DNA from 3 places in the Bradyrhizobium sp. 147 genome. Region 1 is predicted to be linked to each of the others. Evidence: predicted binding sites of a transcription regulator. Region 1 holds the regulator's gene; each other region holds the start of a gene.

Region 1 (6,999 bases):
AGGCGCGCGCCAACCTCAACCAGAATGCCTGGGACTACATCGTCGGCGCTGCCGAGACCGAGACCACGATGCGCCGCAACCGCATGGCGCTGGACGAGATCGCCTTCCGCCCGCGCGTGCTGCGCGACGTTCGCAAGGTCGACGGCTCCGTCGAGCAGTTCGGCCGCAGGATGCGGCTGCCGGTGGTGCTCGCCCCCGTCGGTGCGCTGGAGATCTTCGATCCCGATGGCGCGGCAAGCGTCGCGCGCGCCGCCGGCACCTTCGGTGCGGCGCACATGTTGAGCTCGGTGTCCGAGCCGGGGCTCGAGAAGACCGGCGAGGCCGCGCCCGACGCGCTGCGGCTCTATCAGCTCTATGTCCGCGGCGACGATGCCTTCGTCGCCGATGTCGTCAGCCGGAGCGAGAAGAACGGCTATGCCGCGTTCTGCCTGACTGTCGACACCGCCCATTACAGCCGTCGCGAACGTGACATCGCCAAGCGCTACGTTCGCGAAAGCCGCCTGCGCGCGACCGGCGGCGATTTCCAGAAGGGTCTGGAATGGCGGACGGTGAAGATGATCAAGGACAAGTTCAGGATCCCACTGATCCTGAAGGGCATCGCCACCGCCGAGGACGCTCAGATCGCGATCGATCACGGTGTCGAGTGGATCTACGTCTCCAACCATGGCGGCCGTCAGCTCGATCACGGCCGCGGCGCCATGCATGTGCTGCCTGAAATCGTCGAGGCGGTGAAGGGCCGCGCCAAGATCATGGTCGATGGCGGCTTCTGCCGCGGCACCGACATCGTCAAGGCGATCGCGGCCGGCGCCGACATCGTCGGCATCGGCCGGCTGCAATGCTGGGCGCTGGCCGCGGCCGGCGAAGCAGGCGTGATGCGAATGCTGGAACTGCTGGAGGACGAAGTGCTGCGCTGCCTCGGCCTCCTGGGTGCCACCTCGTTCGCCGAAGTCGACAAATCCTGCCTGCATCAGGCGACCGCAACGAATGCGCCGAGCGTGTTCAGCGCGTTCCCGCTGTTCGACCACGAGCCCTACCGATACTGAAAAGTGAAAGAACGCGATGACCTCACTCTCCCCCGGTAGCGCCGATGCGCTCCTGTTCGATCTCGGCCGCGTGGTGCTCGATATCGATTTCTCCAAGGCGATCGCCTGCTGGGCGGGGCATGCGGGCTGCCAGCCCGAGGCCATCGTCGCACGCTATGTGCGTGACGAGGCCTACCGGCTGCACGAGGTCGGCAAGATCAGCGACGAGGATTATTTCCAATCGCTGCGTTCATCGCTCGGGATCGGCATTTCCGACGCGCAATTTCTGGAGGGATGGAACGCGATCTTCGCCGGCGAGATGCCTGAGATCGCCGAGCTCTTGCCGCGCGCGGCGAAGCAGGTGCCGCTATATGCCTTCTCCAACACCAACCGGCCACATGTCGACTATTTCTCGAAGGAATATGCCGGGGTGCTCGGGCATTTCCGCGAGCTCTATCTGTCGTCCAGCATCGGCCTGCGCAAACCGGATGCAGAGGCGTTCGATCATGTCGTGGCGGCGATCGGCCTGCCAGCCAGCCGAATCGTCTTCTTCGACGACCTTGCCGAGAACATCGAGGGGGCGCGAGCGCGTGGACTGACGGCGGTGCATGTCACCTCGCCCGGTGATGTCGGCAAGGCCTTGCTAGGGTTGGGAATTTGACCACCGATGCCGACCGGATCGGGTCGGGTTCCGGGCACCCAAATCCGCTCGGGTAGGGACCAATTCACTTTGTACATTTTTGTACAGAGTTCCGGGAACGGAATACCTCCCTCCGGACTCTATGAGTCCGTTGGGACGTCTACATCGGACTTATTCTCGTGCTGGGCAAAGCCTACCTCACAAAGCAAGCCTCCTTGCTGCTCGAATTCGCCAAGACCACCTCGGATTCGCGCCTCTCCGCCAAGCTGATCAGCAAGGCCGCCGACCTAAAGTCGCAGGCCGATCCGCTGCCGGACAAGGATCAAAGCCCCAAAGCTCCGGACGTGACAGCCGGCGTCAGTTCGGGCGAACAGACGCAGAGTTGATCCGATGCTGGCCGTGGCGCTCATCCTTGTCGTCCTCGCCATGGCTATCCTCGTACCGGTCTGTCTCGCCTTCCGGATCATGCCGTGACCGGTCTGCGCACGATTCTTCATGACGGAGATCACGCAGGATAAATCATCCTGTCGGCGCCTTTGCCTCACGCCTGCACTCGGCTAGAACTTTCGCCGCCCATTGCCGATATGCTCAGCAGGAGTTTCCGCCCTTGGCCTTGATGCCGGTTTCTGACGCGCTTGCCGCGGTGCTGGCAGGTGCGGAGCCGCTGCCTGAAGCGATGGTTTCCCTCAACGAGGCCTATCATCGCGTGCTCGCACGCGATGTCGCGGCGCTGCGCACACAGCCGCCGGAAGCAATGTCGGCGATGGACGGCTACGCGGTGCGCGCGAGCGATGCAACAAAGCTCGATAGTGCGCTCACCTTGATTGGCGAGGTGGCGGCGGGTCGTCCATTCGCGGGAACGCTGGGCCCCGGCGAAGCCGTGCGGATCTTCACCGGCGGCGTCATTCCCAACGGTGCCGACGCAGTCGTGATCCAGGAGGACACGGTTGCGGACGGCAAGCGCATCACGATCAAGGAAGCCGCCATTGCCGGCCGCCACATCCGCCCCGCGGGCGTCGACTTCTCCGAAGGCGACCTGCTCCTGCGCAAGGGAACCCGTCTCACCGAGCGCGATCTCGCACTCGCCGCCGCCATGAATCATCCGCAGCTTGCCGTCTGCCGCCGTCCGAAGGTCGCGATCCTCGCCACCGGCGACGAACTGGTAATGCCGGGAACCACGCCCGGTCGCGGCCAGATCGTCTATTCCAACGGCTACGCCCTGCACGCGCTCGCCCGCAGCGAGGGGGCCGATACCATCGACCTTGGCATTGTCGCCGATACGCTGGAGGCCACCACTGCCGGCATCCGCCGCGCCCGCGAGAGCGGCGCCGAGATCCTGGTCACGAGCGGCGGCGCGTCGGTCGGCGACCACGATCTGGTCCAGCAGGCGCTGAGGGACGAAGGCGTCGCGATGGCGTTCTGGAAGATCGCGATGCGCCCGGGCAAGCCGATGATGCATGGGCGGCTCGGCGCGATGCGCGTGATCGGCCTGCCGGGTAATCCCGTGTCATCCTACGTGTGCGCCTTCCTGTTCCTGGTGCCGCTGATTCGCGCCTTGTCGGGACGATCCGTGATTCATCACCGACAAGAGCGCGCCGTGCTCGGCCGCGATGTGGACGCAAACGATATGCGCGCGGACTATCTGCGCGCACATCTGGAGACGCGCGACGACGGCACGCTGGTGGCCCTTCCCGTCGATCACCAGGATTCCTCGCTGCTTGCGAATCTCGCTGCAGCACAGGCACTTCTCGTCCGCGCACCGTTCGCTCCGAAGGCAGAGGCCGGCTCGCCTTGCGAGGTGCTGCGCCTGCCCGTCTGAACGCATCCACTACACGCGTTCCGCGAACTTTGCCGCGTTCACGGTAAATTAAGCAGTTGCGGAACACATATGGAACATATAGTGTCCGTTCATGATTTGTTTCGAGCATGTAGCGGTCTACCGCTCCAATTCAGCGTCTCGGAATCGAACGACATCAACCGGGGGACTTTGGTCGAGATGTTAACGCGCAAACAATACGAGCTTCTGCGGTTCATCAGCGAACGTCTGAAGGAAAGCGGCGTGCCGCCCTCCTTCGATGAGATGAAGGATGCGCTCGACCTGCGCTCGAAATCGGGCATCCATCGCCTGATCACTGCGCTCGAGGAGCGCGGCTTCATCCGCCGCCTGCCCAACCGCGCCCGCGCCATCGAGGTGATCAAGCTGCCCGAGCTCCAGGCCGCCGCCGGCAGCCGCCGCGGCTTCACGCCGAGCGTCATCGAGGGCAATCTCGGCAAGGTGCGCGCGAGCTCCAGTTCTTCCGCAGACGAGGGCGAGCGTCCCGTTGCGGTGCCCGTGATGGGTCGCATCGCGGCCGGCACGCCGATCGAAGCGTTGCAGACCCGCAGTCACACCATCAGCGTGCCGCCCGACATGCTCGGCTCAGGCGAGCACTACGCACTCGAAGTGCGCGGCGATTCGATGGTCGAAGCTGGCATTCTCGATGGCGACATGGCGCTGATCCAGCGTAACGAGAGCGCCGATACCGGCGACATCGTGGTGGCCCTGATCGACGACGAGGAAGCGACGCTCAAGCGCTTCCGCCGCCGGGGGGCGTCGATCGCGCTCGAGCCCGCCAATGCCGCCTATGAGGTGCGCATCCTGCCGCCGAACCGGGTGAAGATTCAGGGCAAGCTGATCGGGCTGTACCGCAAGTACTGAGACGAGCTAGCGGTCATTCGATACCAATGATTCCGATTGGAGCGGACGACGGTCCGCTCCAGCTGGATAGTCTTTTGGTCTTGCGCAGATTATCCGGCCCCTCTCTCCGGCGCTCCATCCTCGGCATGCGGCCCCAAGCACTCATCGCTTGTGAAGAGATCTTAGGAGATTACGATGTGCAGGATCGCCTTAAGCGCCTTCGCAGCGTGCTGATCGCTTGATCGGCCGCGCAAGCATTCGCAACTCGATTGCAGCACCACGCACGCAAGTCAGCGCACGCAGGGAGCGAGCATTTCCGCAACGCCCGAACTGCCATCGACCGACAGCCACGGCGAAGCTGGCCACATTCCCCTGGTCGGCGCCCGTAGGCCACGGGCGCTCGCATCCGCCGAATGCACTGAAGCGAGCTTTGTTCCTATGGCTTCGGGAAAGATAATGTGATCGCGTCCGGCAACGCCAGCCGCAGATTTGCCTACAACGGAGCAGAGCGTTACGTGCTTCCACTCTGATAGAGGCTTGCGCCTCCGAAGGAGGCGCGGGTTGCTATCTTCGAATGAGGAGCACCCGATGTGTGACTACAGCCTGCATGCCGTTGCATCTCGCCCCGCCGAAGTCGGCGAGACGATCGTGTCGACAACGTTCCGCGGCACCTCAACGCGCGGCTTTGCTTCCGCGGCCGATCCGACCGTGGCCGTCTGCCTGCTGCCGGGAACGGAGCTCGCCTTCGCCGACAACGTCCGTTACGATAATCGCTGGATCTGGACGCGCACCATCAACTCCCGCGTCGGCAAGTTCGGCAAGATCGATCCGCACATACCCGACCGCCATCATGACGCGATCGAATTCCCCGACGGCAAATACGTGCTGGTGACGCAGCTCGTCGAAGGCCAGCGCGCAACCGTGCTGCAATTGCCGGTGACGCAGCCGGTCAGCGAGCGCGAGCACAAGCCGCAGATCGTCGCCGATAGCCGGTCGACGATCACGCGCTTGCCGATTGGCTGAGCCGCCCCGCCCGCGGGGTCGGGCCAGGATTGAAATTGCCATCGCCGGCCGAGGCCGGCGAGATGGTAAGATTTAATGCTGCGGAACGTCCGGTCGGACCCGGACCTACTCTTCGCGTTTGTTTTTAATCGTCCGGCGCCTAATCGTCGACCTGCAGGTCGGTCTCCGCCGGCGTTGCATCCGGTTGCGGGCCGCGGCCGTCCTCGGCACAAGGCTGCCGTCGAAATCACCCTCGCCGGCGCCGGCCGGCAGCCAGGGACGGCTTGTGCCTCTTGCTCTCACCGCCTGAATCGCAAAGCCGTCACCACGCTGCGTCAATGCCAGCGCGCCTTGGCTGGCGAGACGTTGCCGGTCGACCACCATCGCCGCGCAATCGGGCGGCGCGGGGCGCGTCGTGACCACCAGCGCGGCACGACTGCAATCCTCAGCCAGCGCATCGATGCGCAGGGAAAGCGCGACCAGCCGACCGTCGGCAAGCGGCGTCACACAGCCGGACTCATCGCACGACACGCCGTCAGCCAGCGAGCTACTCCCGGCATCGCGCGGATCGGCGTCGGCAGCTAACCACTGTTTGAGCAGAAAGCCATCCTTGCTCGCCCGGATCACATGCAACTGCCCGTCCCTGCCCCGCACCGCGACGCTGGCGCCGTCCCCGGCAATCAGGATATCGGGCTGCCGCACCGACAGCCCCCACGCGATGGAAGCCAGCAGCACCAAGGCACCGGACCAGCGCAAGGGCGTGCGCAACAGACCCATCACGATGATCCCGAGGCTTGCCGCGATCAACGGCGCGGTGCCGAACGCAGGGATCCGGCCGACTGCACCGGGCAGCGCCGCAACCCAGCGCGACACCGCGACCATCCAGTCGATGCCGATCCCCATCAGCCACCAGAACACACCGTCAAGCCCAAAGGGAGCCGCGAGCAGGCCGAACAGGCCCGCCGGCATCACCAGTGCCGAGACCACCGGCATCGCGCCGAGATTGGCGAGCACGCCGAACGGCGTGACGCGATGGAAGTGGAAGGCGGCATAGGGCGTGGTCGCAAGTCCTGCGATCAGCGAGGCCAGGAATAGCATCGCGATCTCGCGGCCGCCCCAAAGCGCGATGCGCGCCGTCGCGGAATGATCGGGCGAGGCAAACAGGTTCGGCATGCCGATCTGCACCAGCGCCACGAGCCCGAGCGTTGCGGCGAACGACATTTGAAAGCTCGGATGCACCAGCGCTTCCGGCGCGACCGCGAGCACGATCAGTGCCGCCACCGCCAACGTGCGGAAGGTGATGGCGCGGCGATCGACCATGACCGCGATCAGCACCACTGCCGTCATGAAGAACGAGCGTTGCGTGGCGACCTCCGCGCCTGACAGCAGCAGGTAGAACGCAGCCGTCACCAGCGCGGCGGCCGCTGACCATTTCTTGATAGCGAAGCCCGCCGCCAGCCCCGGGATCAAGGCCAGCAGGGCGCGCACCGCGAAGAACACGACACCGGCGACGACCGCCATGTGATAGCCGGAGATCGACAGCACATGGCCCAAGCCCCGAGATGAACATGGCGTCGTTGACGGGCGTGGTGATGGCATCGCGCCGCCCGGTGAGCAGCGCGGTCGCGATCGCACGGTTGTCGCCCTCGAGCGTCGCA
Region 2 (6,999 bases), on a different contig from region 1:
GAGCGTGGCCGACAACATGATCGCGCAGGGCAGCGTCAGCACCCAGGCCATCAACAGGTTGCGGATGGTCGACCATTGCAGGCCCGAGCCGTTGGCCGCCATGGTGCCGGCGACGCCGGACGACAGCACGTGAGTGGTCGAGACGGGCAGGCCGAACACGTCGGCGGCGCCGATCGTGGCGGCGGCCACGAGCTCGGCCGAGGCTCCCTGCGCATAGGTGAGATGGCTTTTGCCGATCTTCTCGCCGACGGTGATGACGATGCGCTTCCAGCCGATCATGGTGCCGAGGCCGAGCGCGATGGCGACGGCGATCTTCACCCAGGTCGGGATGAACTTCGTCGCAGCGTCGAGCGAGCCCTTGTAGGTGTTGAGCACCGCGATCTCGTCCTTGTTGAGATCGTTCGCCTTGTCCTTCATCAGGAAGCGGATCGCTTCGGAGGTCAGGTACATGTCGTTGCGGGTGTTGCCGACGGCTTCGGCGGGTACCTTGCTCAGCGTGCCGTATCGAGCGACCTGATCGCCGACGTCCTTCACCAGCACGGCGAGCGAGGGATAGGTACCATCGTTGAGCTCGTGCAGGGCGATGTATTGCGTCACCGCCGGGCGGGGATCGCCGATGATGCTGTGGCCGGCGCCTTTCGCCGAGATCACCTTGGAGGCAGCTTCGGAGGCCTTCTGGAACTGGGCGACCTGAGATTCCGGCAGCGCCCGGTTGAGGGCGTAAGCCGTCGGCACGGTGCCGATCAGGATCAGCATGATCAGGCCCATGCCCTTCTGGCCGTCATTGGAGCCGTGGGCGAAGCTGACGCCGGTACAGGTCAGGATCAGTAGGCCCCGGATCCAGAGTGGCGGCGCCTTGTTGCCCTCAGGTGCCGCGTACAGAGACGGATTGCGCACGATGAACTTGAGCAGCAGCAGCAGCACGGCGGCGCAAATGAAGCCGAACAGCGGCGAGAGCAGCAGCGCGTAACCGATCTCGGTCGCCTTGCTCCAGTCCACGCCCGAGGTGCCGTCGCGGCCGCGCATGACGGCGTTGGCGACGCCGACGCCGATGATCGAGCCGATCAGCGTGTGCGAGGACGAGGCGGGCAGTCCGAAGAACCAGGTGCCGAGATTCCACAGGATCGCGGCGATCAGAAGCGCGAACACCATGGCGAAACCGGCGCTGGAGCCGACCTGGAGGATCAGCTCGACCGGCAGCAGCGAGACGATGCCGAATGCGACCGCGCCGGAGGACAAGAGCACGCCGAGGAAGTTGAAGAAGCCCGACCACATCACCGCGACTTCGGCCGGCAGCGAATGGGTGTAGATCACGGTGGCCACCGCATTGGCGGTGTCGTGGAAGCCGTTGACGAACTCGAAGCCGAGCGCGATGAGGAGCGCGACGAATAGGAGGATGTAGGGCAGGTAGGTCGTCACCCGCGTGCCAGTCGCGTTGATGTCGACATAGATGCTGTAGGCGACGAACAGCGCGCCCGCGGCGAGGATGCCGAAGAACAGGATCAGCGTCAGCGGATTGAAGCCCTTGTCGAGATTTGGCCGCGACGCCGGCTGGACGGGCGCGCGATCTGTTACCGCGCGGTCGAATGCTACATCGGTCATCTCTGGACGCCCCTTAACCTTCAGGTAAGGGTATTGTCCGCGATGGATTTGAAGGCTGAATGACAACCAAGGCGTGAAAGCCGCCTTCCTGCCAGTATTTAAGCAGCCCGTGCAGCCTTCTTCTGCAAGCCGGCCGCGATCTTCAAATCTTCGACAAAGCGCTGATATTCCAGCACCTTGGCCTCGGGATCGGGCAGCCGCAGCAGATAAGACGGGTGCACCGTCACCAAAGCCTTGCGCCCGTCGGGAAGGTCGATCAACCGGCCTCGGTTTTTGCCGATGGGCGTGATCTTGCCGAACACGCTTTGCGCGGCGGTGGCGCCCATCGCGACGACGAGATCGGGCTGAACGGCCGCCAGCTCCCGCTCATACCATTGCCGGCACGCCCGGATCTCCGGCGTATTCGGCTTCTGGTGCAGGCGGATCTTGCCGCGCGGCACGAATTTGAAGTGCTTGACGGCATTGGTGACATAGACCTTCTTGCGATCGACGCCGGCTTCCTCCAGCGCGCGATCGAGCATCTGGCCGGCCGGGCCGACAAAGGGATGGCCGGCGAGGTCTTCCTTGTCGCCGGGCTGCTCGCCGACCAGCATGATGTTGGCGGACTTCGGGCCTTCGCCGAACACGGTTTGGGTCGCGTCCTTGTAGAGATGGCAGGCGCGGCAATGCGCGGCCTCCTCGCGAAGCGCGTCGAGATCGTCGGTTGTGGTCTTGCGTTTCATCGGAGCCTCCGGCCGCTTCTGAGGCTTGTGCGGATCGGTTGCGGCATTGGCGATCATGGCGCCGGTCATGCGCTCGGCATCCTCGATCAAGGGCTTAATGATCGAAGCCTCGGGCAGGTTCCTCCAGTATTTCTTCGGCATCTCGGCCTGCATCGCCTTCACCTTGAGGCGGGCCGGATTGAAGATGCTGGCATAGTAGCGCCGCCAGGTTTCCTCCAGCCGGTCTTCGCCGGGCGCCTCGCTCTTGCTGACGCCCGGCGTGAACGAGAGTGCGTGGCCATCCCAATGCGCGCAGAGGTCGGGCGTCAGGATCGACCAGGGCATGTCGGCAAAGCGCTTGGCGAAAAATGGCGCGGCGAGCTCGACGATGTGATGTTCCGGCTCGAACCAGGCGACGTAATGAGCCTGGCGTTCCCTGCCGATTTCGCGGAAGCGCACGAAGGCATGCATCTTGTGCTCGTCGCGGTAGACTGCCTTCGCCATGGCCGTGACTTGCGCGACATCGGGATCGGTTGCGACCTCGATGAGATCGTGATTGTCCTTCAGCCGAAACAGCAGGCGATAGAGGATCGCAAAGCGTTCGCGGTCGCGGTGCAGGATTGCTGCTTTGGCCAGTTCGACGAATTTGCCTGATACGTTGAAGGTGCCGTCGTTCACTTCGAGGATCGGAGATGGCGAAGACGGGGCGAACAGCTCGGCTTCGCCGCCTTGCACAGTCCAGGTGACATCGCTGGGCGGCACGTGGTGAAGCACGAGACTCCGCGCGGCTTTGCGCCAGCCGTCGAAATCGGTTTCGTTGTCGAGGATGATGAACTGCATCAGAAGCCAAACCCCAGTTGCGTTGCCTTTGGTTTGAACCGTTCGATCAGCCGCGCCTCATCGAGGCGGTGTGGCGGCGGCCGGTGATCGCTGAGGACGATGAACGGCAGCGCCTTGTGCCGGGGCACATGCAGCCGCGCGAGATCGGCGAGGCGGATCGTTGTCGTGCGCCGTGTCGCGATGATGCGTTCGACTGCTTTGGTGCCGAAGCCCGGCACGCGCAGCAATTCCTCGCGGCTGGCGCGGTTGACGTCGAGCGGAAAGCGGTCGCGGTGGCGCAGCGCCCAGGCGAGCTTTGGATCGATCTCGAGCGGCAGCATCGCGCTGTCGTCGACGATCTCGCCGACGTCGAAGCCGTAGAACCGCATCAGCCAGTCGGCCTGGTAGAGCCGGTGCTCGCGCAGCAGCGGCGGCTGCACCAGCGGCAAAGCGCGGCTGGCGTCGGGGATCGGGCTGAACGCGGAATAATAGACGCGTCGCAGGCGGTAGGCGCCGTAGAGATTGGCGCTGCTGTGGAGAATGGTGTGATCGGAGGCCGTGTCGGCGCCGACGATCATCTGCGTGCTTTGCCCAGCCGGCGCAAAGCGCTGCGGCTTGGCCTTCGTTTTCGCGCTGCGGCCTTCCTCGGCTTCGTCGAGCTTGAGCCGCAGCCGGCCCATGGTGCGACGGATTGCGCGCACGTCCTTCTCCGGCGCGAATTGCTTAAGGCTCGTCTCTTGCGGCATCTCGATGTTGATGGAGAGACGGTCGGCATATTGGCCGGCTGCTGCGATCAGCGCATCGTCGGCTTCGGGAATGGTCTTGAGGTGGATGTAGCCGCGGAAGTGATGCTCCTCGCGCAGTTTTCGCGCGACGCTGACCACTTGCTCCATTGTGTAATCGGGGCTGCGGATGATGCCGGAGGAGAGAAACAGGCCCTCGATGTAATTGCGCCGGTAGAAGTCGAGCGTCAGCTTGACGACCTCGTCGATGGTGAAGCGGGCGCGTGCTACGTTCGAGGAGGCGCGGTTGACGCAATAGAGGCAATCGTAATTGCAGGCATTGGTCAGCAGCACCTTGAGCAGGGAGATGCAGCGTCCATCCGGCGCGTAAGAATGGCAGATGCCCATGCCCGGCGCGGTCGAGCCCATGCCCTTGCCGTCGCTGGAATCCCGCTTCTCGGTGCCGCTGGAGGCGCAGGATGCGTCGTACTTGGCAGCATCCGCCAGGATTTCCAGCTTGCGTTGTACGTCCATGTTTGAATCCCTTTGATTCCACTCATGAATCCCAAAGCGCGCCAATTCGATTGACTCCCAGGGCGGCGTTAGCTTTATATTAGAACATATCATGAACAAATGAGCCAGCCGCTGGTTCTCTTTTTGAGAGCCACCGGCAATCACCCCTGAAGGAGCGGCGAGCATGAGCGGCGCACGCAGAAGCGCGCTTGCGACCTTGCGCAGCCAGATCGAGCGCATCGAGACGGCGGAGGTCGTGCATCAGCGCGATCGCATCACGCTCGGCCACAGCGAGGCGGACAGCGCGCTGAAGGGCGGGCTCGCACGTGCGGCGATCCATGAGGTGTTTTGTGAGGGCCGGCAGGGGACGTCCGCAACGGGCTTTGTCATGGGGCTTGCGGGCCGCGTCTCGGCGCACCGGCCGTTGCTATGGGTGCGGCAGGATTTTTCGGAAATCGAAACCGGCGCGCTGTCGATGAGCGGGCTCGCCGAGTTCGGTCTCGATCCGCGCCGCGTGGTGATGGTGCGCGGCGCTGATGTCGAGAGCGCACTGCGCACCTCAGCCGACGCGCTCGCCTGCGATGCGCTGGGGGCTGTGGTGCTCGAGCTCTGGGGCGAGACCAGGCAGTTCGATCTCGTGGCGAGCCGCAAGCTGACGCTGGCCGCGCAAGCTTCCGGCGTCACCGGGCTCTTGCTGCGCATGGCGGCGCAGCCGCTGCCCTCGACCGCGGAAACACGATGGATGCTGCGCGCAGCGCATTCACCGCCGGGCCCGGTGTCGAGTGCCTGGGGCGCGCCGCGCTTCGATGCCGAGCTCTTGCGCAATCGTCATGGCCCATGTGGCCGGTGGATCATGGAATGGAAATGTGATGAGTGCCAGTTCAGTGAGCCGTCGACGTATTCTCAGCCTGTGGCTGCCGCGCCTGCCCATCGACCGGATTCAGCGGTTCTTTGGGAACGTCGGACTGCATAAGAGCAATGATCCAAGCATCGTCGTCATCAAGGACAACAATGCGCTGGTGATCCATGCGCTCGACGAGGCCGCCGAGCGCCTCGGCCTGTATATCGGCCAGCCCTTGGCCAATGCGCGGGCGATGTGTCCGGACCTGAAAGTGTTCGACGCCGATATCGTCGCCGATGCGAAGACGCTCAGCGATGTCGCGGACTGGTGCGACCGCTTCACACCGCTGGTGGCGCTCGATCCGCCGCACGGCCTGTTCCTGGACATCACCGGCTGCGCGCATCTGTTCGGTGGTGAGGCCGCGTTGTTGCGGACGTTGGTTCGCGCATTGGCCCGGCAGGGGTTTGCCATCAGCGCGGCGATCGCCGGCACCTCGATCTGCGCACGCACGCTGACGCGGCAGGCCACGGGCACCATCGTGGCCGATGGCGAGGAGGCGGCGGCGATCAGCCGATTTCCGATTTCCGCGCTCGGTGCAGGTGAAGTCATCACCACAGGCTTGCGTCGCGCCGGTTTGAAGACTATCGGCGACGTCGCCTCGCGCTCGCCGAGCGAGATCACGGCGCGGTTCGGCGCCCGGTTCTCCACGCTGCTGGCGCATGCGCTGGGGCAGGGCGATGCGCCGATCAACCCGCGAAAACCGCTGCCCGACTACATCGTGGAAAAACGTTTCGCCGAGCCGATCGCGACCGACACCATGATCGCGATGACGCTGTCGCGGCTTGCCGACACGTTGATCGCATCCATGGAGAAGCAGGGCAAGGGCGCGCGACGCCTGGAAGCCGCGTTCTTCCGCACCGATGGCGTGGTGCGCGCAATCACGGTCGAGACCGGGCGTCCGGTGACGCGCAGCGCGGTGATCGACCGGTTGTTTCGCGAGCGTCTCGATGCGCTCGCCGACCCGCTCGATCCCGGCTTCGGCTTTGACATGGTGCGGCTGTCGGCGAGCCGTACAGAAATCGTGGTGCAGGAGCAGCGCGATCTCGATGCCCATGTCCACGACAATGACGAGCTTGCTGCACTGATCGACCGCATTGCCGCGCGTATCGGCGGCAAGCGCGTCGTCGTGCACCTGCCGCAGGACACCCATATCCCTGAATGCGCGGTTGTCGCCGCGCCGGCGCAGCATCATCTCGCCGCCGCCATGCAGGCGGAATGGCCTGCGCGGGCCGAGAACGAGCCGCCGCTGCGTCCCTTGCGGCTGTTCGACAAGCCGGAGCCGATCAAGGTGCCGTTCGCGACCGTGCCGGACGGCCCGCCGCATCAATTCACCTGGCGCCGCGCGCTGCATGCGGTGGTGCGGGTGGAAGGGCCCGAGCGCATCGCGATGGAATGGTGGCGGCAGGACGGCAAGCAGCTCACGCGGGATTATTTCCGCATCGAGGATGCCGAAGGCCTGCGCTTCTGGATCTTTCGCGACGGTCTTTATGAGGGGGAGGTGTTCGACGACGACGGCAAACCCGCTTCTCCCGGCTGGTATGTGCACGGTCTCTTCGCATGAATACGCCTGCCTATGCCGAGATCGGCATCACCACCAATTTTTCCTTCCTGGGCGGCGGCTCGGATCCGCGCGCCTATGTGCATCAGGCCAGCATCCTCGGCATTCCCGCGATCGGCATTGCCGATCACAACACGCTGGCCGGCGTGGTGCGCGCCTACAAGGAGCTCGACAATGCCGAGG
Region 3 (6,999 bases), on a different contig from region 1:
GGTGTGCCGCGGGCGCGGCGCGCGATCTCGTTGGCGCCATCGGCGGTCATGCCGACATTGAGCACGCGCGCGCCGCGGCTGACGATGCTTTCGAGTTCTTCAATGGTGTAGAAATTGAGCCGCACCGGAATGCCGAAGCGGTCGCGCAGCGGATTGGTCAGCAGGCCAGCCCGCGTGGTGGCGCCGACGAGGGTGAATTTCGACAGCTCGATCTTCACCGAGCGCGCCGCCGGGCCTTCGCCGATGATGAGGTCGAGCTGAAAGTCCTCCATCGCGGGATAAAGCACCTCTTCCACCGCCGGACTGAGGCGATGGATCTCGTCGATGAAGAGCACGTCGCGCTCTTCGAGGTTGGTGAGGAGGGCGGCGAGATCGCCGGCCTTGGCAATGACAGGCCCCGAGGTGGCACGAAAGCCGACGCCCAGCTCCTTCGCCACGATCTGCGCCAGCGTGGTCTTGCCGAGGCCCGGGGGACCCACGAACAGCACGTGATCCAGCGCCTCGCCGCGCTTGCGCGCCGCCTCGATGAAGATCGAGAGATTCTTGCGCGCCTGCTGCTGGCCGACGAAGTCGGACAGCGATTGCGGACGCAGCGCGGTGTCGCCGACGTCGTCGCTGCGGCGCTCGGGCGAGACCATGCGATTGGCCTTGGGATCGCTCACTCAGCGAACTCCTCGTAGGGTGGGCAAAGGCGCCCTTCGCGCCGTGCCCACCACGTCACCGGTCGCTCCAAAGGTGGTGGGCACGTTGCGCTTTGCCCACCCTACGAGACCGAGCATTGACGCGCTCACTTCGCGAGCTCCTTCAGGCCGAGGCGGATGAGCTGCGCGGTCTCGGCATTCTCGCCCGCACTACGCGAAGCCGACGCAATCGCCGCGGCGGCCTGCGGTTGGCCGTAGCCGAGATTGACCAGTGCGGAGATCGCATCCGCCACGGGGCGCGGCGCGCGCTGGTCGTCGACGGCGCCGGCGAGATGCACCACTGCCGGATCGACATTGGCAAAGGCCGGCGCCTTGTCCTTCAGTTCGGTGACGATGCGCTCGGCGACCTTGGGGCCGACGCCGGGCGTGCGCGCCACCGCCGCCTTGTCGCGGAGCGCGATGGCATTGGCGAGGTCAGCCGGCGATAAGGTGCCGAGCACGGCGAGCGCGACCTTGGCGCCGACGCCCTGCACGGTCTGGAGCAGGCGAAACCATTCACGCTCCTGGTCAGTGCGAAAGCCGAACAGTTTGATCTGGTCCTCGCGGACATAAGTCTCGATCGACAGCACGGCCGCTTCGCCCGGAGACGGCAGATGCTGCAACGTGCGTGACGAGCAATGCACCTGATAGCCAACGCCGCCGACGTCGAGGATGACGAAATCCTCACCGTAGGAATCGATCAGGCCCTTGAGCTTGCCGATCATATCCCCACGACCTTCAGCCTGAGCGCGGTGCTCTGGCGGTGATGAGCGTGGGTGATGGCGATGGCGAGCGCGTCGGCGGCATCCGCCGACGGCGGCTCGGCCTTGGGCAGCAAAATCTTGAGCATCATCGCGATCTGTTGCTTGTCGGCGTGACCGGCGCCGACCACCGTCTTCTTGACTTGGTTCGGCGCATATTCGGCGACGACGATGCCGAACATTGCGGGCGCCAGCATGGCAACGCCGCGGGCTTGGCCGAGCTTCAGTGTCGCAACGCCGTCCTTGTTGACGAAAGTCTGCTCGACCGCGGCTTCCATCGGCTGGTGATCGGACAGAACGGCCGCGAGCCCCTCATGGATCGCAAGCAGCCGGCTCGCCAACGGCAAGTCGTCCGGCGGTTCCACCGAACCACAGGCGACGTAGATCAGACGGTTGCCCTCAGCCTCGATCACGCCCCAGCCGGTGCGGCGCAGGCCGGGGTCGATGCCGATGATGCGAACGGGGCCGCGAATCGGGAGCGCAGTCATGGGCCAGTGATAGCGGCTGGCCGCCCGAAGCGAAACAGAAACAGAACGGAAGTAACAGGGGAAGTGGGATACCGCGGGGCGCACCGCCGCTCAGCACACATCCGGTGTCATACCCGCGAAGGCGGTTATCCAGTACGCCGCGGCTTATCGGTATTGTTCGAATGTTTCTGGAATACTGGGTCGCCCGGTCCAGCCGAGCGACGACAGCGGAGGGTTGAGGCCCTAGCCGCCCATCTTCGCCATCAGCGCGTCCGACACCTCGAAATTGGCGTAGACGTTCTGGACGTCGTCGTGCTCATTCAGCATGTCCATCAACTTGAGCAGCTTCTCGCCGGTCTCGTCGTCGACCGACACCGTGTTCTGCGGCTTCCAGATCAGCGCGGCCTTGCGCGGCTCGCCGAACTTGGCTTCCAGCGCCTTGGCGACGTCGCGATAGCCTTCGGTCGAGGCGTAGATCTCGTGTCCGCCCTCGCCGGAGATCACGTCGTCGGCGCCGGCCTCGATCGCCGCGTCCAGCACAGCATCGTCAGAGGCGACGCTGCGATCGTATTCGATGACGCCGGTGCGGTCGAACATGAAGGAGACCGAGCCGGTTTCGCCGAGATTGCCGCCGGACTTCGTGAAGAAGGAGCGGATGTCGGACGCGGCGCGGTTGCGATTGTCGGTCAGCGCCTCGACGATGACGGCGACGCCGCCGGGGCCGTAGCCCTCGTAGCGGATCTCGTCATAATTCTCGCCCTCGCTGCCGAGCGCCTTCTTGATGGCGCGCTCGATATTGTCCTTCGGCATGTTCTCCTGGCGTGCTGCGATCACGGCGGCGCGCAGGCGCGGGTTCATGGCGGGGTCGGGTGTACCCAGCTTGGCCGCGACGGTGATTTCCCGCGCCAGCTTGCCGAACAGCTTCGACTTCTGGGCATCCTGCCGCCCCTTGCGGTGCATGATGTTCTTGAATTGGGAATGTCCGGCCATGCGTGGTCTCTTGAAGGGTCTCGGGATCGTTCGCCGATGGGTGGGAGGCGCGGCCTTATAGGCCGCCAACCCACCGGAATCAAAGGGATCTGCTGCTCTAAGGTAGCACTGTAAAGGTAGCCGCCGTAATGGCCTCTGCCTAGGTGTCAGGCATCGTTAACCCTGACTTCATTTCAGCCTGCGAAAATAGCGTCCGACCGTCCCCCGACCAGAGAGACCCGATGGCGTTCGGACTATTTCGGAAGCGTCTGCCGGACATGGCTGCGCCTGCGGCAGCCTCGCAGGCTGCGCAACCGGTGGCTCATTCCGAGCCCGCCGGGATCGCCGATGGCGACTCGGCCCGCGAGATCCTGGAGCTGCTGGAACTCGAGCTCGGCGCGATGATCCGGCAGCTCGAGCGCGCCGCCAATTCGGTGGCCGGCGGAGCCGAGGCGACCGCCGCAACCCTTGCCGCCATTCGCGACCGCACCGACGCCCTGACCGGCCGCACCAACGCGGCGCAATCGACCGCCTCGACGTTCGCCCATGCCGCCGACAAGTTCACGCAGTCCGCACTGGGAATCGGAGCGCAGGTTCGCGAGGCAGGCAAGCTCGCCGACGAGGCCAGCGCCGCTGCGCAGGAAGCCCGCGCCAATGTCGATCGCCTGCGCGAGTCCTCCGCCGCCATCGGCAATGTCGTCAATCTGATCGCGCAGATCGCACGGCAGACGACGCTGCTCGCGCTCAACTCCACCATCGAGGCCGCGCGCGCCGGCGCGGCCGGCAAAGGCTTTGCAGTCGTCGCGACGGAAGTGAAGGCGCTCGCAGTGCAGACCCAGGGCGCGACCGAAGAGATCACCAAAAAGATCGACGCACTCCAGCGCGACGCCGCCGGCTCTGCGGATGCCGTGCACCGCATCTCGCAGGCGATCGAGGCGATCCGCCCGGTGTTCGAGACCGTCAACGGCGCCGTCGCCGAGCAGAACGCCACCACCAGCGAAGTCTCCGGCAACGCTGCCAGCGCCTCGGACTTCATCGTCTCGGTCGGCGAGAGCGCGGCCGAGATCGACGCAGCGACCAAAGCGGCCGAGACCCATGGCGAGAACGTCGCCAGCGCCGGCCGCGCCGTCACCACCTTCGCGCAAAAGCTGAAGTCGCGTTGCGCCGTGCTGCTCCGCCAGAGCGAGCACGATGACCGCCGCAAGACCGAGCGCTTGCCCTGCCATCTCAAGTTCGAAACCGCGCGCGGCGTGATGCCAGTCTACGAGATCGCGATGGACGGCGTGCTGATCGGCGGGGCGGACGCAGGCCGGCTTGCGCCGCAAGCGCTGGTCGAAGGCACCCTCGAGAACGTCGGCGCCTGCCGCCTGCGCGTGGTCGAGCAATCCAAAGCCGGCGCCCGCGCGCATTTCGTCGGCCCCCATGCCGAGCTCCGCGAGAAGATCGAGGACAGTCTGTGGTCGATCCATGAGGAGAACATGGAATTTGTCACCCGTGCCATGGAAGCCGGCAACGCCCTGACCAAGATATTCGAGCAGGCGGTCGCGCGCGGCGAGGTCAAGATCGACGACCTCTTCGACACCGACTACGTGGAAATTGCGGGCACCGATCCGCAGCAATATCGCACAAAGTATCTGGACTGGGCCGACCGCGCGCTACCGCCTTTCCAGGAGGCATTCCTGGCAAAGGATCAGCGCATGGCGTTCTGCGCCATGGTCGATCGCAACGGCTTCCTGCCGGTGCACAACAAGATCTATTCGCATCCGCAGCGGCCGGGCGACGTGGCCTGGAACACCGCCAACAGCCGTAACCGGCGGATCTTCAACGATCCGGCGGGGCTCGCCGCCGCGCGCAACCTGCGCTCGTACCTGGTCCAGAGCTATGCGCGCGACATGGGCAACGGGAACACCGTGATGATGCGGGAGATCGACGTCCCCATCCGCGTGCAGGGCCGGCACTGGGGCGGATTCAGGACGGCCTACAAATTGTAGTGCACGCTCAGGCAAGACGGCAGGCGCGAATCATCCTTTAAAGCTGAAGCTGGAATGGGAATGCTGCCGTGAGCCGGCGAACGGCTCTCCTTGAGGACTCATCGCACATGTCCGCCGTACAACTTGCAGTCATGGACACCGGCTCCAACCGGGCGCTGGCCGAACGGCTGATCGACCAGCTCGCCGACCGCATCGGCGGCCTCGGCGTGGAACTCGCCGACATCGCCGGCAATGTCCAGGAAGTCGCAAGCCGCGTCGCCAATCAATCGGAACGGTTTCACCACCTCCAGAAGACGGCCGAGACGATGGTCTCGGCAAACCACGACATCGCCAACGCATCTCAGGCGGTGCAAACGACGTCGTCCGCCGCGGCCGACGAGATCGCGCAGTCGCGCAGCACAGTCGATACCGCCGTCAGCCACATCTCCGAGCTCGTCGCCGCGGTGGAGCGGATCGAGGCGCGATTGAGCGCCGTCGGCTCGGCGCTGGCCCAGGTGGCAAAGGTCTCCGGCTCGATCGAGGCGATCGCCAAGCAGACCAATCTGCTGGCGCTGAACGCAACCATCGAAGCGGCACGCGCCGGCAATGCCGGTCGCGGCTTCGCCGTGGTCGCGAGCGAGGTGAAGAACCTCGCCGAGGCCACTCGCCAGGCCACGCATCAGATCTCCGACACCATGCGCGATCTCGACGGCCAGATCGAAGGCCTGATCGGCGAGAGCAGCGACGCTTCGCAGCGTGCCAAGACTGCCGGTGAAGGCGCCCAACAGATCTCCAGCATCATCTCGCGCGTCCAGCAGGGTTTCGCCTCAGTAGAGGCGGAGATCGGCGGCGTCACGCGAGCTGCGACCTCCAACCTCGGGCATTGCGACACCGTGATCGGCGAGCTCAACGAGCTTGCCAAGGGCGTCGATCTGTCCTCGCGCGATCTCAGGAGTGCCGACCAACGGATCGCAAAACTGCTCGACACCTCGGAAGGCCTGATCGCGCTGATCGCCGACAGCGGCGTGGCGACGTCGGACGCGCCGCTGATCCGCGTCGTCGTCGAAACCGCCAAGCGAATCTCCGCCGAGTTCGAAGCCGCGATCGATCGCGGCGATATCACGCTCGACCAGCTCATGGACGAGAAGTACCGCGAAATTCCCGGCACCGATCCGAGACAATTCCTCACCAATTACGTCGAGTTCACCGACCGCGTCCTGCCCGCGATCCAGGATCCGATTCAGAAATCCGATCCCCGCATCGTGTTCTGCGTCGCATGGGCCAAGGGCGGCTATCTGCCGACCCACAATCCGAACTATCGTCTGCCGCAGGGCAAGGACCCGGTCTGGAATAACGCCAATTGCCGCAACCGCCGCCTGTTCACCGATCGCGCGGTGAAGAAGGTCGCGGCCAACACAAAACCGTTCCTGCTGCAGACCTATCGCCGCGACATGGGCGGCGGGCAGTTCGTGCTGATGAAGGATCTGTCCTCGCCGATCCTGGTCCGCGGCAAGCACTGGGGCGCCTTCCGAATGGGTTTTCGGCAAAGTTGACGGCCGCAGCGAGGCGCCTCGCAACGGCGCTTCGGCGCCCTCAAATCAAAAACTGAAAAACAACCCCATGCACAGTAGCCGGGGCCAACGAAATCAAAGACTTACGCGGGCAGGCCCAAAGAAGCCGCGACGAAGTTGACGCGTCGGGCAAAACAGGGGCATAATGCGATTATTCCGAAACCGCGCATTTGCACTTTTGCTGCCTCGTGGGCGAGGGCCGCGTAGCCGGCTGCGCCCCCATTCATCTCGCGCGGAGAGCCCTCACACGCTCGCACATGACCCTGATGCTAGCGTTGCGTAGGGCAAGCGAGAAGATCCTGCAGTCAGACGGAAGCCGAATTGCTCTGAGTTACAAGCCAAGCGCGATCTCGGCCCATTTCAACATGCGGTCGCTATTGAGGAACGCCAGCACCGCCGGTTCCAGTGACGCGGGCGCGGCCGATCCAACCAAAGCCGTGGCGGCCACCATGTCGCAGCGCTGATTGAAGGCGAGTGAGAGCGCGTTGCGATTTCCCTCGACGCGATAGGGCCGGCTGCGGCCGCGCATCGGACCGACGATGATCTCTCGACCAGCACCGATCGGCGTTGCCTTGCCAATC

What was found. Region 1 encodes LexA, which represses DNA repair genes until DNA is damaged. Its sites were predicted from a motif close to TGTTCNNNNTGTGTTCNG; they were not measured.
Region 2: the regulator LexA is predicted to act here: its motif matches at 4,459-4,476, upstream of IVA87_RS09495 (putative DNA modification/repair radical SAM protein).
Region 3: the regulator LexA is predicted to act here: its motif matches at 1,960-1,977, upstream of ruvC (crossover junction endodeoxyribonuclease RuvC).

The regions. Positions count from the first base shown of each region.
Region 1 covers NZ_JADPKL010000099.1:37,025-44,023, reverse strand. The annotation lists gene IVA87_RS26015 (alpha-hydroxy acid oxidase) at 1-1,043, shown strand, start outside; gene IVA87_RS26010 (HAD family phosphatase) at 1,060-1,683, shown strand; gene IVA87_RS26005 (hypothetical protein) at 1,842-2,048, shown strand; gene glp (gephyrin-like molybdotransferase Glp) at 2,270-3,481, shown strand; gene lexA (transcriptional repressor LexA) at 3,659-4,360, shown strand; gene IVA87_RS25990 (hypothetical protein) at 4,928-5,362, shown strand; partial or broken gene IVA87_RS25985 (ComEC/Rec2 family competence protein) at 5,502-6,999, opposite strand, start outside.
Region 2 covers NZ_JADPKL010000042.1:30,518-37,516, forward strand. The annotation lists gene IVA87_RS09485 (inorganic phosphate transporter) at 1-1,602, opposite strand, end outside; gene IVA87_RS09490 (UdgX family uracil-DNA binding protein) at 1,701-3,143, opposite strand; gene IVA87_RS09495 (putative DNA modification/repair radical SAM protein) at 3,143-4,378, opposite strand; gene IVA87_RS09500 (DNA repair protein) at 4,542-5,330, shown strand; gene IVA87_RS09505 (DNA polymerase Y family protein) at 5,227-6,819, shown strand; gene IVA87_RS09510 (error-prone DNA polymerase) at 6,816-6,999, shown strand, end outside.
Region 3 covers NZ_JADPKL010000089.1:387,060-394,058, reverse strand. The annotation lists gene ruvB (Holliday junction branch migration DNA helicase RuvB) at 1-638, opposite strand, end outside; gene ruvA (Holliday junction branch migration protein RuvA) at 788-1,405, opposite strand; gene ruvC (crossover junction endodeoxyribonuclease RuvC) at 1,402-1,929, opposite strand; gene IVA87_RS23005 (YebC/PmpR family DNA-binding transcriptional regulator) at 2,152-2,898, opposite strand; gene IVA87_RS23000 (methyl-accepting chemotaxis protein) at 3,120-4,868, shown strand; gene IVA87_RS22995 (methyl-accepting chemotaxis protein) at 4,976-6,400, shown strand; gene IVA87_RS22990 (hypothetical protein) at 6,750-6,999, opposite strand, start outside.